2 regions of the Mesorhizobium sp. CA6 genome follow, and region 1 is predicted to be linked to the other one. Evidence: predicted binding sites of a transcription regulator. Region 1 holds the regulator's gene; the other holds the start of a gene.
The links. Region 1 encodes LexA, which represses DNA repair genes until DNA is damaged. Its sites were predicted from a motif close to TGTTCNNNNTGTGTTCNG; they were not measured.
Positions count from the first base shown of each region.

Region 2: LB526_RS25555 (single-stranded DNA-binding protein) is a predicted target of LexA. The motif match lies at 1,947-1,964, and genes of this name have one in related genera.

Region 1 is NZ_JAIUHI010000012.1:144,034-151,966, forward strand. It holds gene LB526_RS19385 (alpha/beta hydrolase) at 1-385, opposite strand, end outside; gene kynU (kynureninase) at 433-1,680, opposite strand; gene lexA (transcriptional repressor LexA) at 2,114-2,848, shown strand; gene LB526_RS19400 (ComEC/Rec2 family competence protein) at 2,885-5,350, opposite strand; gene gltX (glutamate--tRNA ligase) at 5,453-6,877, shown strand; gene gltA (citrate synthase) at 7,056-7,933, shown strand, end outside.
Region 2 is NZ_JAIUHI010000021.1:8,020-15,952, forward strand. It holds gene LB526_RS25540 (MarC family protein) at 1-357, shown strand, start outside; gene LB526_RS25545 (OsmC family protein) at 389-814, opposite strand; partial or broken gene LB526_RS25550 (DUF2306 domain-containing protein) at 898-1,295, opposite strand; gene LB526_RS25555 (single-stranded DNA-binding protein) at 1,330-1,845, opposite strand; gene LB526_RS25560 (ArsR/SmtB family transcription factor) at 2,082-2,396, shown strand; gene LB526_RS25565 (SRPBCC family protein) at 2,393-2,866, shown strand; gene LB526_RS25570 (ATP-dependent Clp protease proteolytic subunit) at 2,894-3,496, shown strand; gene LB526_RS25575 (hypothetical protein) at 3,572-3,850, shown strand; gene uvrA (excinuclease ABC subunit UvrA) at 4,652-7,573, shown strand; gene LB526_RS25585 (GNAT family N-acetyltransferase) at 7,602-7,933, shown strand, end outside.

The sequences.
Region 1 (7,933 bases):
TCTCGATCGCTGCCGCGGCCTCGCCGACTATGCCGCTGATCCTGGTCTGCGGGCACAGCGTGTAGGAGGGCATGGCGACGGCAAAGCCGCGGCCGAGCGCGCCTCCAGCCAGATGCGACCAGGAGCTCTTGTCCGACTCCATCCAATAGCCGCCGTGGATGAACACAACGAGCCCCTTTGGCGCCGCAGACGGGAGAAACAGGTCGAAGCGATTGCGCGGCGCTTCGCCGTAGATAACATCGAGCCGCGCCCTGCCCTCTGACTGCAGCCTTTCGCGGAATGCCCGCGCCGGCCCATCCCACGCCGCCGGCCAGCGGTCGCCGCCGGCGATATTGGCGCCATTTGCATAAGCGTCATCCCAGTCGACAATACGATGTCCCAGCAACGGTATCTCCGCGATCAGATCATTTGTTCGGCATCGCCGATTTAAAGTCAGGTAACGGTTGTTTTGACGGCAAAGCGCGCGTCTTGCCAGACGCCAGTGCGCAGGATGTCCTGCAGCACCTCGACTGCATTCCAGACATCGCGGTAGCCGACATAAAGCGGCGTGAAGCCGAAACGAATGGTGGATGGCGCGCGGAAATCGCCGATCACGCCGCGCTCGATTAAGGCACGCATCACCTGGTAGCCATGCGGATGTGCGAACGAGACCTGGCTGCCGCGCTCGGCGCCTGAGCGCGGGCTCTCCAGCTCAAGACCGAAGCCGCCGCATCTGGCCTCGACAAGCCGGATGAACAGGTCCGTCAGCGCGACGCTTTTTCTCCGCACGGCCCTCATGTCGACATCGTTCCAGAGATCCAGCGCCCCTTTCAGCGCGCGCATCGACAGCACCGGCTGCGTTCCGCACAGGAACCGCCGGATGCCCGTGCCCGCAGCGTAGCCCTGCTCGAACGCGAAAGGCCGGGCATGGCCCCACCAGCCGCTGAGCGGCTGGCGAATGTCGCGGTGATGGCGGTTCGCGGCGTAGATGAAGGCTGGCGAGCCCGGCCCGCCATTGAGATACTTGTAGGTGCAGCCGATGGCGAAATCGGCATTCGAGCCGTCGAGATCCACCGGCAGCGCACCCGCCGTGTGGCAGAGGTCCCAGACGATCAGCGCACCGGCTTCATGAGCCTTGCGGGTGAGCGCCGCCATGTCGCGCAGCCGGCCGGATTTGTAGTTGACGTGGTTGACCAGGATGACCGCGACGCGATCGTCAACCAGTTCCTCAATCGTCGGGGCATCTGCGCATTCGAGCCGCAGCACCGTGCCGGACCGCGTCGATGCGACCCCTTCCGCCATGTAGAGGTCGGTCGGAAAGCTGTCGCCCTCGGCAACAATCACCGAACGCTCGGGCCGCATTGCAAGTGCCGCATGCAGGACCTTGTAGATATTGATCGAAGTCGTGTCGCAAACGACCGTCTGGCCGGGTTTCGCGCCGATCAGCCGTCCTAGCTGGTCACCTAGCTCGATGGGCATATCGAACCAGCCGGCGGTGTTCCAGGCGCGGATGAGATCCCGCGCCCATTCCTGCCTCGTGGCAGTCTCGATCTCGCTGAAGGCGTCGATCGAAGCAGCGCCCAGCGAATTGCCGTCGAGATATAGGACGCCTTCCGGCAAGACGAAGCGATCGCGCGTCGCGCGCAGCGGATCCGCGGCATCCATCGCCTCGACTTCGGCGAGATCAGGAATTCCCCTCATTGTGCTGCCGCCTCCATTTCGATCTGGCCAAGGGGGTTGTCTCACCACCCTCGGCGACAGGGCAAGAACCTTTGGTCCTATGTTAGCTGGTCCATAGACGGCGAAGACTGCGGATCGGAACTTCGCCAAGGTTGGCATTTTGGGTTCGTTTCGTTCACGGTGCCACGCGCTTACGGTACGAGCCGACGTGATCCCAACCACGGCTTCGTGATCGTGTCGGGTTGTATTTCAGCTTAAGGGGAACTCCAAAATCGAGCGGAATCAATGCCGCTGCCCCAGGAGGGGCAGCCGGCCGTCACCGGATGCGACATTGTTTCGGCAGCCTTAACAAATTCACTAAACTTTAAACGGTTGCGGAACACAACTGGAACAGATAGTGTTTGTTCTGGGTTTGTTTTTCTGATTCTGGTTTCAGAACCCGTGGGGGCCGCCGATGCTGACGCGCAAACAACATGAACTCCTGATGTTCATCCATGAACGCCTGAAGGAGAGCGGGATTCCTCCATCATTCGATGAGATGAAGGAGGCGCTCGACCTTGCCTCCAAGTCCGGCATCCACCGGCTGATCACGGCGCTGGAAGAACGCGGCTTCATTCGCCGGCTGCCGAATCGGGCGCGCGCGCTGGAAGTGCTGCGCCTGCCCGACTCGATCGCGCCTGGCCTGAATGCCGCGAAGAAGTTTTCGCCGAGCGTCATCCAGGGCGGCCAAGGCAATCTCAGTCGCCAGATCAAGCCGACGACTCCATCACGCACCCCGACGCCAAGCAATGACGACGAGGCCGCGGCGGCCGTATCCATTCCGGTGATGGGCCGCATCGCCGCCGGCGTGCCGATTGACGCCATCCAGCACCAGACGCATTCGATCTCGGTGCCGCCGGACATGATCATGGGCGGCGAGCATTACGCGTTGGAGGTCAAGGGCGACTCGATGATCGAGGCCGGCATCTTCGACGGCGACACCGTCATCATCCGCAATGCGAACACGGCAAGCCCGGGTGAGATCGTGGTGGCGCTGGTCGACGATGAGGAGGCGACGCTTAAGCGTTTCCGCCGCAAGGGTGCCTCGATCGCGCTCGAGGCCGCCAACCCGGCCTATGAGACCCGGATCTTCGGACCGGATCGGGTCAAGGTTCAGGGCAAGCTCGTCGGACTTATCCGCCGCTACTGAGCAGAACTGCCCGGCCTTCTTCGCCCGAACGACAATCTATTGGGCCGGTGCGGCGGCTGGTTTTTCCGGCTGCTTATAGGGCGCCAGTCCCCTCGCCTCGCGCGTGTATTTCCGCTGCTCGTGCCAGGGTCGGTATGGTTCTACGACCGCGTAGCGGACGGTTGGCCGCGCGGTTGCCGATTGCGGATCGAAGAAAACGGCGGCGCTGCCGTCGCGCGCCAGCTGCCGCTTGGTGACGACGAGCACACGCGGATCGCGGCACGGGTTATAGGCCGTGGCGTCGTTGATGACGATGAGGTCGGCGAAGCCGCAGGCCGGCCGGGCGGTGTCGCGGGTCTCGGCGAGCGCGACGATCGCGCCGGAAGGATGCCGACCGATGCAGAGATCGCCGCTGCAATAGAAGGGCGAGCCGGGCGGCAGGTCGGCGGGATCGGCAATGTCCAGCGTATCTTTGGCGAACCTTTCTGGCGGCACGATCTCCTCGGCTTTCAGCGCCCGTTTCCAGTTGTCGGTGGTGAACTCGTTGGAGCGTTCGCGATTGACGGCAAGCTCGCCGCCGCCGATCGGCATCGCCACCAGATGCGCATCCTCCGAGATAAGCACGTCCGGTGTGCGGACGTGCGGAATGGCCAGCAGCGCAGCGAGCGCGAAAGGTACGGCGGCAAGCCTCAGCCAAGTGGTAGCCATGGTCGCGATGACCAGCGCGACCGTCGCCAGCAGCACCGACTGGATCGAGATCAGCCCCACGGCGTCGACCGGTGAGCGCTCGGAAATCCATGCCGAAATGGCGATCATCGCCGTCAGGCCTTTGCCCATGACAAAGAGGAAGGGACCGTCTAAGCCGAAGGGCATGGCCAGCGCGCTCAGCACGGCGAACGGCATGACGACCAATGAGACGATCGGCATGACCGCCAGATTGGCCAGCAGGCTGAGCGGCGACACCCGCTGGAAGTGCCAGATGGCAAACAACAATGTTGCGCTGCCCGCGATGAGCGACGTCACGGCGGCGCCACCCGCTCCAATCGCCAGTTTTCGCGATAAGAACCCGAGAAACGAACGCTTTGCCGGCGGCGCGGTCGTTTTGCCGGCGCGATAGTCGGCAAAGCCGGCATAGGCGCCGACCAGGGCGGCGGTGGCGGCGAAGGACATCTGGAAGCTCGGGCCGACCACTTCATGCGGCGAGACCAGGATGACGGCGATGGCAGAGATCGCCAGGTTGCGCATGGTCAGCGCCGCGCGGTCGAAAAGCACGGCGACCAGCATCACGCCAAGCATGATGAAGCTTCGCTCGGCCGCCACCACGATGCCGGAGATCACGAGATAGGCGGCGATCGACGCCAGCGCGATGCCAGCGGCATATTTCTTCACCGGCCGGCGCGACGAGAAGTCCGGAAACAGCGCGAAGGCGCCGCGCAAAAGCACCATGATCGTGCCGGCGACCAGCGCCATATGCAGGCCGGAGATCGAAATGATGTGGTAGATGCCGGTCCGTCGCATCGACTCGTTGATGGCTTCCGGAATGCCAGCACGAACGCCGACGATCAGCGCCGCCGCGATCTCGCCCTCGGAACCGCCGATGCTGCTCCTGATGTGGTCGGCAATCCCCTCGCGAGCATTTTCTATGGCCGATGCCACGCGCGCGCCAAACGGCACCTCCGTTGGCGCACTCGGGGTCGGCGCGACAAGTTTCGGATAGCCCAGGAAAAAGCCGCTGGCGCCTATGCCGGCAAAATAGCTGTCGAAGGAAAAGTCGTAGCTGTCCGGCCGAACAGGACCTGTCGGCGGCAGCAGCTTGGCATAGCCGGTCAGCATCGACCCGGCCGACATGTCGGACGGGATCCTGCGCGCCGACAGCCTGATGCGGTCCGGCGCGTAGCGCAGCTTCGGACGCTCCGTGGATATCAGATCTATGGTGAGCCGGACACGGCCGTTGGCCATCGCCTCGGCGGTGACGAGGCGGCCCGTCAGCCGTGTCTGGATTTCGGAACCCAGCATCGGGGTCGCCATCCGCCAGGTCTCCACCTTGGCCGCAAGAAAGCCCAAGGCGCAGAAAAACGCCGCCATGAAGACAAGGTGCGTTCTGTGCCGGGAACGCGAGACCGCCGCGCAGACCGCCATCAGGGCGACCGCCGCAAGCGGCCTGTAGAGGTCCGGCTCGGCGCTCAGCGAGAAGTAACAGATCACGCCGGCTGCCAGGAACACCGGCACCAGCAGGAAGCCCACGCCACGGTCAAGCTCGATCTCCATGGCGACGGCGATGCCTCGGCGCAACGCAGGAAGCGAAGCGCGGCCAAGCTGTTTGCGGATTCGGCCTACGGTGTCTATTGACGAGGCTGGCTGAAGCGCACCGGCACCGGGCGGCAGAAGCCCGGCTGGTAGACGGAGTTCCGGAAGCGAAACCGGCGCTTCTTCCGCAGGCGCGGCATGGGCAAACATCAGGCGCTCGCTGACGCCAGCTGTCGTTTCCCCGCCCTCCCTCACGCCCCGGCCACGTCCAGCCATCGGGTCTGCCCCTTGCGCCCCAGACCGCCTATGCTACATGAACGCCGGTCGCGTGGAAGTCTGCGCGAAACATGCATTTTTCAGCGCTTCCTCGAGAGTTCCATGTCCGACAAGGTCGTCACCCGTTTTGCCCCCTCGCCTACAGGCTACCTGCATATCGGCGGGGCGCGCACGGCGCTGTTCAACTGGCTCTATGCCAAGCACACCGGCGGCACGATGCTGCTGCGCATCGAGGATACCGATCGCGAGCGCTCCACCGAAGCCGCTACGGCTGCCATTCTCGACGGGCTGACCTGGCTTGGCCTCTCCTGGGATGGCGAAGCCGTCTCGCAGTTCGAGCGCGCGCAGCGTCACCGCGAAGTGGCGGAGCAGCTCGTGCGCATGGGCAAGGCTTATTACAGCTATGAGACGCCGGCGGAGCTGGAGGCGATGCGCGAGGCCGCACGTGCCAAGGGCCTGCCGCCGCGTTACAACGGCCATTGGCGCGACCGCGGCCCATCCGAGGCGCCCGCAGGCGTCAAGGGCGCGATCCGCATCAAGGCACCGACCGAGGGCGTGACGATCGTCAACGACCGCGTGCAGGGCGAGGTGCGCTTCCCCAACAAGGATCTCGACGACTTCATCATCCTGCGCTCCGATGGCGTCCCAACCTACATGCATGCCGTCGTCGTCGACGATCACGACATGGGCGTCACCCACATCATCCGCGGCGACGATCACCTGACCAATGCCGCGCGCCAGACAGTGATCTACAACGCCATGGGCTGGGATGTGCCGTCGATGTCGCACATCCCGCTGATCCACGGCGCCGACGGCGCCAAGCTGTCGAAGCGGCACGGCGCGCTCGGCGTCGAGGCATATCGCGCCATGGGCTACCTGCCCGAGGCTCTGCTCAACTATCTGGCCAGGCTCGGCTGGAGCCATGGCGACGACGAGGTGATGTCGATTAAGGACATGATCGCCTGGTTCGACATCGGCGACGTCAACAAGGGCGCGGCCCGCTTCGACTTCGCCAAGCTCGAGGCGCTGAACGGCATCCATATGCGCAAGATGGACGACCGGGCGCTGTTCGACATCTTCGTCGCCACCTTGCCCTATCTCGAAGGCGGCCCGGCGCTCGCGGCAAAGCTCGATGACCGGCGCAAGGCGCAACTGCTTGCCGCCATGCCCGGCCTCAAGGAGCGGGCAAAGACGCTTGTGGAACTGGTCGACGGCGCGGCGTTCCTGTTCGTCGAGCGGCCGTTGCCGTTGGACGAGAAGGCGGCGGGCTTGCTCAACGCGGATGCGCGCGCGATTCTGCGCGGCGCGCATGGTGCATTGTCTTCTGTTCAGGGCGACTGGAACGCCGCCTCGGCCGAGGCTTCGATCCGCGACTTCGCGCAGGCCGGCGGGCACAAGCTGGGCGCCGTGGCGCAGCCCCTGAGAGCCGCGCTGACCGGCCGCACCACCTCGCCCGGCGTGTTCGACGTGCTTGCCGTGCTGGGCCGTCAGGAAAGCCTGGCGCGCATTGGAGATCAAATCGATTAGGAGCGAGCTGGCCCAAGAAGATTGGCATTGAAAGGTATGTTTCGCAGTGCAACATTGGGCTTGGCCCAATCTGGCACGCACCTCCTAAAATGCGGTGGCGAGTTCGCGCATTCCGGTGACTTCGACGTGTCGTTTGCAGGAATTGCCTTGCCGGCATGAGGAACAAAAGGAGTTGAGAATGAGCGAAGCTGCGACAAAACCGGAACCGGGCAGCAAAAAGCGCGAGTCGGCCGCCAGGCTTGAGCTCGCCGGCAAGATGCACGAACTAAAGGTGCGAAGCGGAACGGTCGGGCCGGACGTCATCGACATCGGTTCGCTCTACAGCACCACCGGCGCCTTCACTTACGATCCCGGCTTCACCTCCACCGCGAGCTGCGAATCGGGGATCACCTTCATCGATGGCGATGCCGGCATCCTGCTGCATCGCGGCTTCCCGATCGATCAGCTCGCCGAGCACGGCGACTTCCTCGAGGTCTGCTATCTGCTGCTCTACGGCGAGTTGCCGACCAAGGCGCAGAAGGACGACTTCGATTATCGCGTGACGCGCCACACGATGGTGCATGAGCAGATGTCGCGCTTCTTCACCGGCTTCCGCCGCGACGCGCATCCGATGGCGGTGATGTGCGGCGTGGTCGGCGCGCTGTCGGCCTTCTATCACGACTCGACCGACATCTCGGACCCCTATCAGCGCATGGTCGCCTCGATGCGCCTGATCGCCAAGATGCCGACGATCGCGGCGATGGCCTATAAGTACCATATTGGCCAACCCTTCATTTACCCGAAGAACGATCTCGGCTTCGCGGCCAACTTCCTGCACATGTGCTTTGCCGTGCCGTGCGAGGAATACAAGATCAATCCGGTGCTGGCGCGCGCCATGGACCGCATCTTCATCCTGCACGCCGACCACGAGCAGAACGCTTCGACCTCGACCGTGCGCCTGGCCGGCTCGTCGGGCGCCAACCCGTTCGCCTGCATCGCCGCCGGCATCGCCTGCCTGTGGGGTCCGGCGCATGGCGGCGCCAACGAAGCGGCCCTCAACATGCTGGGCGAGATCGG
Region 2 (7,933 bases), on a different contig from region 1:
TTCGAGCGCCGTCAGGACCGTAAGGAGAAGATCGGCGACGTCGCCATCACCAAGGACATGATTCACAATATCGCCGCCTTCCCGCTGGCAATCCCGCTGATCGCCGGTCCGGGCGCCATCTCGGCAACCGTGCTGCTGTCGGGCTCCTTCCAGGGTTTTGGCGCACAGGCGGCGCTGGTCGGCATCATAGCGATCTGTCTGGTGATCACCTTTCTGGTTTTCGTGCTGTCCGAGCGTATCGACCGCATCCTCGGCCAGACCGGCCGCTCGATCCTGACCCGTCTGCTCGGCGTCATCCTCGCGGCGCTAGCCGTTCAGTTCGTGGCGGACGGCATCAAGGCGCTGATGGCCGCTTGAATAAGTATCGTACTGCCTACTGCCTACTGCCTCACTTCGCCGCCGTCTCGACCACCTCGAAATCATGCGTGATGGTCGCCGTCTTGGCCATCATGGCTGAAGCCGAGCAGTATTTTTCGATCGACAGATCGATCGCGCGTTTCACCTTGTCGTGCGACAGGGCTCTCCCCTTGACGATGAAATGCATGTGGATGCGGGTGAACACCTTTGGATCGGCTTCGGCTCGGTCGGCGTCGAGCTCGACCACGCAATCCTCGACCGCCTCCCGGCCCTTCTCGAGGATGTGCACGACATCATAGGCCGAGCAGCCGCCGGTGCCGATCAGCACCAGTTCCATCGGGCTCGGTCCCGGCGTCTTGCCTTCCGGCCTGTGCGCCGCGCCCAGCACGACCTTGTGGCCGCTGCCGGACTCGCCGACGAAGGTGCGTTCCTCGACCCATTTGATGCGTGCTTTCACGTTGACCTTCCTTGAGAAATTGCCGTCCGCCAAGGCGTGTTGATATTCAGGTCAGGCCGGCCTCACCTGAATATCAACACGCCTTACTGGCCGAACACAACGGCGTGCATGATCCGGCCGGCAGCAGCGTGAAGATGCCGGCGCCGACCAGCGCGAACAGATAGAGCTTGATCATGGCGCCGCGATGCGCGGTTACCTTATGCGTGTGCGCATACCAGGCCGCCAGCGGCATGGTGACCAGCACCAGGATCGACAACAGATGGATCGGGCTGAACGGAGCGACGAGCCGGATCTGCTGGATCCAGAAACTCGATATGGCGATGACCAGCATCAACGCCACGCAGGTGTAGCCCAGCACACGATGACGCACAGTACCTTTCGGCAGCGCCAACTGGGCGCCGCCGATGGCCAAAGCGGCGAAGGCCGCGAATGCATGCCACGGAATGGGAGGCGACGCCGACAGAAGCGGTCCGAGCGACATCACGCCTTCCCCTCAGACGGCCGTTTCGAGACGCTTAGAACGGGATCTCGTCGTCCAGCTCGCGTGACGAGCCGCCGCCCCTGGAGCCGCCACTGCCGCCGCGGTTGAAGCTTTCATTCGGGCTGGACTGGCCGAAATCCGAGCCTCGGCTGTTGCCGCCACCGGAATAATTGCCGACCTGGCCGCCGCCGCCCTCGCCGCGCGCGTCGAGCATCTGCAACTCGCCTCGGAATTTCTGCAGCACGACCTCGGTGGTGTATTTGTCGGCACCGGTCTGGTCCTGCCATTTGCGGGTCTGCAGCTGACCCTCGACATAGACCTTCATGCCCTTCTTCAAATACTGCTCGGCCACCTTGGCGAGCTGGTCGTTGAAAATGACGACGTTATGCCACTCGGTCTTTTCCTTACGCTCGCCCGAGTTCTTGTCGCGCCAGCTTTCCGACGTGGCGATGCGAATGTTGACGACCGGATCACCGGAATTCAGGCGGCGGATTTCAGGATCCGCTCCGAGATTGCCGACCAGAATGACCTTGTTGACGCTACCCGCCATCTTACTTCTCCGCGCTCATCCGAAACAAATTTCAAGTCGCTCACCTTATAGCCTGCGGGTCGTCGCCGCCCGCAAAAGGCTGGCTTTTCCCACAAGGTTTTTGTTCTCTTTTCGTTCTAGTCGTAGCTGCACTTTCTGTCAAGGAATGTCAGCAAAGGCAGGGTTGGACGTGCGTTTTGATATGGCGATCAAATAGAAGCTTGCCAAATCGATAAGTATCGACTTATGCTTCTGCCATGATCGAAGCAGAGATTTTCCGCGCTCTGGCCGACCCGACGCGACGCGCAGTTTACGAGCGGCTGGCCGCTGGCGAGATCAGCGTGAGCGAGCTGCGCGCCGGCATGAGTGTGTCGCAGCCGGCGGTCTCGCAGCACCTTGCCGTGCTGCGCGGCGCCGGCCTGGTGGTCGAGCGGCGTGCCGGCCGCAACGCCTATTACCGCGCCGATCCGCAGGGGCTCGACCCGCTGCTCGGCTGGATCGAACGCTACCGCGCCTTCTGGCCGGAACGCATCGAGAAGTTGAAGACGGTTCTGAAGGGAATGGACCAATGACGGCAACCGAAAACCCGATTGTCAACGAAGCGCCGCTCAGCTTCGAATGCGACCTCCCTGAGCCGCCGGAAAAGGTCTGGCGGGCGCTGACCGAGCCGGAACTGCTCGCCGCCTGGATGATGCCGAACGACATCAAGCCGGAAGCCGGCAGCCGCTTCGCCTTTGTCGGACCGGATGCGCCGATCGAATGCGAGGTGCTCGACGCCGAGCCCGGCAGGCTGCTGCGCTATTCCTGGCGCGAAAAACCTGGTGCTGACGACGGCGGGCTTCCACCCTTCGACAGTGTCGTCACCTTCACGCTTGCCGGCACGGCCTCGGGCGGCACACATCTCAGCATCGTGCATGACGGCTTCGTGCCGGTCGCACAGCCTCTTATCGCTGTCTCCGGCGCCGGCTGCGGGCTTTCGCTCGACGCGCGCAAGAACCCGACCGCCGCCAATGCGCCCTGCATGATGCTGCGCGCGGCCTGATCAAAAAGAGGACCGAGGAAACCCGTCATGAGCATTGCCAATCTGGTGCCGATGGTCATCGAGCAATCGAGCCGCGGCGAGCGTTCCTTCGATATCTTTTCGCGGCTGCTGCGCGAGCGCATCGTCTTTATCAATGGCGAGATCAACGACAACGTCTCGGCTCTGGTTTGCGCACAGCTCCTGTCGCTGGAATCGGACCACCCCGACAAGGAGATCTCGCTTTACATCAACTCGCCGGGCGGCATGGTGACCAGCGGCTTCGCCATCTACGACACGATGCAGTACATCTCCTGCCCGGTGTCGACGGTCTGCATGGGCTTTGCCGCCTCGATGGGCTCCTTCCTGCTGATGGCCGGCGCGCCGGGGCGGCGGATCGCGCTGCCCAACACAAGGATCGTGCTGCATCAGCCGCTGGGCGGCTTTCAGGGCCAGGCCTCAGACATCCAGCGCCATGCCGAGGACATCGTGCGTACCAAGCAGCATATGACCGAGCTCTACGCCAAGCATTGCGGCCGGACCTACGAGGAGGTCGAGCGCACGCTCGATCGCGATTACTTCATGAGCGCCGCGGAAGCCAAGACTTGGGGCCTTGTCGACCACGTCTACGACACGCGCAAGAAAGCGGCCTGACGTTGCGGGAAGGCGCGCGGCAAATTGATCGCCGCGCGTCTGGCATTGCCCTAGCCGCGTCCCTATAGTCCGCGCATGATCGATCCGTTCCAATCCAGGCACTTGTGCGTTGCCCTCGCCGCGCTTGCCGGCGCGCTGGTGGCCGGCGCCGCCCTTGCCGACGACAGTTCGGCGCAGAAACTGCCTGGCGTCAGCGGCGACTACCGCATCGCCAAGCCGGCGCCGCAGCCGGAACCAGACGCGCTACCGGCCGGCAGCGACGGTTCCTTCAAGATCGGCGACACCGATGTCAGGATCGGCGGCAGCATAACGATCGATATGGCGACGGGCGGCGCTCGGATCCCGAACCATTGATCGCGAGCGGGTCAAACGCGAACACCACAAAATGTAAGCCCCGCCACTGCTTCCGCAGGTGGACGGGGCTTTCATGGATCTGATAATCCAATTTTAGCCGGGAGTGGACTGCCGGCGTTCTGTTTCGGATGCAACGCGGCGTTCAGCCGACGATCCGACTATCGTCTCTAATTGTTAAGAATCGGCAAGTCACGGTTTGTCGGGCCGGCGTTTCAAGTCTGCCCTGGCACTTATGCCCGCCGCGGCTCCATCTCAGTGTGGAGCCTCAAGGGACTGTCCGGTGGCGTCATGCTCCGCTCCTGGGTCCGTTGCGACAATGTCGTTCGAAGCGCAAATCGCTATCGCCTGCGGCGTCTCGCAGACCGCCTATTGGGCGGCGAGGCCATCGAAAGACGGCCGGCTTCGTTGACGCGTTTGAGACTGCTCCCCTGGGCTCGGGACGTCAACCGTTGAATAGTCGGTTACCGAAAAATGTGATCGCCTGGAGGTTACGTGCAGGTAAGTCGAGTGCTTCGACACACCCAACGGCGCGTAGCTCGGCCGCGATTGTTTCCACTACGTTTGGGCGATTGTTCTCACAACGTTTGGGCGGCGATTGTTTCCACAACGCTTTGTCAGCAGCGTGTTCGATCTTTGTTCTTTCCGCTTGCCCGCTCGCGCGAAAGACGGTTAAACCCATGATCGGCTTGTCCCGTCGAGATTGTGGCGTCTCTCGACGTGGCGGTGAAAATACCTACATAGGGGATGGCCGGGACAAACCCGCCAATCCAGCAAATTCCAGATCTGAGGCGGCGACCGGCGATGGCCGACCATAAATACCTTTCCATTCGCGGGGCGCGCGAACACAATCTCAAGAACGTCGATCTCGACCTGCCGCGCGACAGCCTGATCGTCATGACCGGATTGTCGGGATCCGGCAAGTCGTCGCTTGCCTTCGACACCATCTATGCCGAGGGCCAGCGCCGCTATGTCGAAAGCCTGTCGGCCTATGCCCGCCAGTTCCTCGAGATGATGCAGAAGCCGGACGTCGACCAGATCGACGGCCTGTCGCCCGCCATCTCGATCGAGCAGAAGACCACCTCGCGCAACCCGCGCTCGACCGTCGGCACCGTCACGGAAATCTACGACTACATGCGCCTGCTGTTCGCGCGTGTCGGCATCCCCTATTCGCCGGCCACCGGCCTGCCGATCGAAAGCCAGACGGTTTCGCAGATGGTCGACCGCGTGCTGGCGCTGGACGAGGGCACGCGCCTGTTCCTGCTGGCGCCGATCGTGCGCGGCCGCAAGGGCGAGTACCGCAAGGAACTGCTGGAACTGCAGAAGAAGGGCTTCCAGCGCGTCAAGGTCGACGGCGTCTTCTACGAGATCGCCGACGTGCCGGCGCTCGACAAGAAATACAAGCACGACATCGACGTCGTCGTCGACCGCATCGTCGTGCGCGGCGACCTGGCCACGCGGCTCGCGGACTCGATCGAGACCGCGCTGAAGCTTGCCGAAGGTCTTGCCGTGGCGGAATTCGCCGACAAGCCGCTCGACGCCAGCCAGACCGGCGAGGATTCGGTCAACAAGTCGAAAAACGAGACGCATGAGCGCATCCTGTTCTCGGAAAAATTCGCCTGCCCGGTGTCCGGCTTCACCATTCCGGAGATCGAGCCCAGGCTGTTCTCCTTCAACAACCCGTTCGGCGCCTGCCCGACCTGCGACGGCCTTGGCAGCCAGCGCGCCATCGATCCCAACCTCGTCGTACCGGACGAGAACGTGTCGCTGCGCGACGGCGCCATCAGCCCGTGGGCGAAATCGACCTCGCCCTATTACGCGCAGACGCTGGAAGCGCTGGGCAAGGTCTATGGCTTCAAGCTCGGCGACAAGTTCAAGGATCTGAGCGCCGAGGCCAAAGAAGCCCTGTTGCGCGGCACGGGCGAGCGCGAGATCACCTTCCAGTATGATGACGGCCTGCGCTCCTACAAGACGACCAAGACCTTCGAGGGCGTCATCCCCAATCTCGACCGGCGCTGGAAGGAAACTGAATCCGCCTGGATGCGCGAGGAGATCGAGCGCTTCATGTCGGCCACCCCCTGCCCCGCCTGCAACGGCTACCGTCTGAAGCCGGAAGCGCTGGCGGTGAAGATCGGCGGCAAGCATATCGGTGAAGTCACGGAGATGTCGATCCGCAAGGCCGACCAGTGGTTCACCGACCTGCCGGCGCAGTTGAATGACAAGCAGAACGAGATCGCGGTCCGCGTGCTGAAGGAAATCCGCGAGCGGCTGCGCTTCCTCAACGATGTCGGCCTCGACTATCTGACCTTGTCGCGCAATTCCGGCACGCTGTCGGGCGGCGAGAGCCAGCGCATCCGGCTCGCTTCGCAGATCGGCTCCGGCCTCACCGGCGTGCTCTATGTGCTGGACGAGCCGTCGATCGGCTTGCATCAGCGCGACAATGCGCGCCTGCTCGATACGCTCAAGCACCTGCGCGACATTGGCAACACGGTGATCGTCGTCGAGCATGACGAGGACGCCATCCTGCATGCCGACTACGTCGTCGACATCGGCCCGGCGGCCGGCATCCATGGCGGCCAGATCATCGCGCAAGGCACGCCGCAGCAGATCATGGCCACACCTGCCTCGATCACCGGCAAATATTTGTCGGGCGAGCTCGAAGTGGCAACGCCCGCGGTGCGGCGCGAGGCGAAGAAGAACCGGCGCATCAAGGTGGTCGGCGCGCGCGGCAACAATCTCAAAAACGTGACGGCGGAGATCCCGCTTGGCACCTTCACTGCGGTCACCGGCGTGTCCGGCGGCGGCAAGTCGACCTTCCTAATCGAGACGCTGTTCAAGGCGGCCTCGCGCCGCATCATGGGCTCGCGCGAGCATCCGGCCGAGCACGACCGCATCGAGGGTCTGGAATTCCTCGACAAGGTCATCGACATCGACCAGTCGCCGATCGGCCGCACGCCGCGCTCTAACCCCGCGACCTATACCGGTGCCTTCACGCCGATCCGCGACTGGTTCGCAGGGTTGCCCGAAGCCAAGGCGCGCGGCTATCAGCCGGGCCGTTTCTCCTTCAACGTCAAGGGCGGCCGCTGCGAGGCCTGCCAGGGCGACGGCGTCATCAAGATCGAGATGCACTTCCTGCCCGATGTCTACGTCACCTGCGACGTCTGCCACGGCAAGCGCTACAACCGCGAGACGCTCGACGTGCTGTTCAAGGGCAAGTCGATCGCCGACGTGCTCGACATGACGGTCGAGGAAGGCGTCGACTTCTTCTCGGCGGTGCCGGGCGTGCGCGACAAGCTGGAGACGCTGAAGCAGGTCGGCCTCGGCTATATCCATATTGGCCAGCAGGCGACGACGCTCTCGGGCGGCGAGGCGCAGCGCATCAAGCTTGCCAAGGAATTGTCGCGCAAGGCGACCGGCAAGACGCTCTACATCCTCGACGAGCCGACCACCGGCCTGCATTTCCACGACGTCGCCAAGCTGCTCGAAGTGCTGCACGAGCTGGTCGACCAGGGCAACACGGTGGTGGTGATCGAGCACAATCTCGAAGTGATCAAGACCGCCGACTGGGTGCTGGACCTCGGCCCCGAAGGCGGCGACGGCGGCGGGGAGCTGGTGGCGTCCGGCACGCCGGAAGCGATCGTGCGCGAGAAGCGCAGCTACACAGGCCAGTTCCTCAAGGAGCTGCTGGAGCGGCGCCCCGGAGGCAAACGCGAAGCGGCGGAGTGAGCGCGCATTTCGTCGGAAGGGCGCTTGAATGACAATTAGAAGAGCGCTTTCCGGTGATCTTCCGGCCGTTGCCGCGGTGACGACGGCTGCCTATGCGTCCTACACCGCTCTGTTCGGCGCCCCGCCGATTCCGGTGACGGAAGACTACGCGCCGCGCATCGAGCGCGGCGAGGTCTGGCTGCTCGAAGAGGACGGAGGACTGGCCGGGCTGATCGTCCTCGAACGGCATCCCGACCACGCCATGATCTTCAGCGTCGCCGTCGCGCCGGCCTTCCAAGGTAAAAAACTCGGCATCAAACTGCTCAACTTCGCCGACGAGCAGGCGCGGTTGTGGGCCGTACCGGAGGTGCGACTTTACAC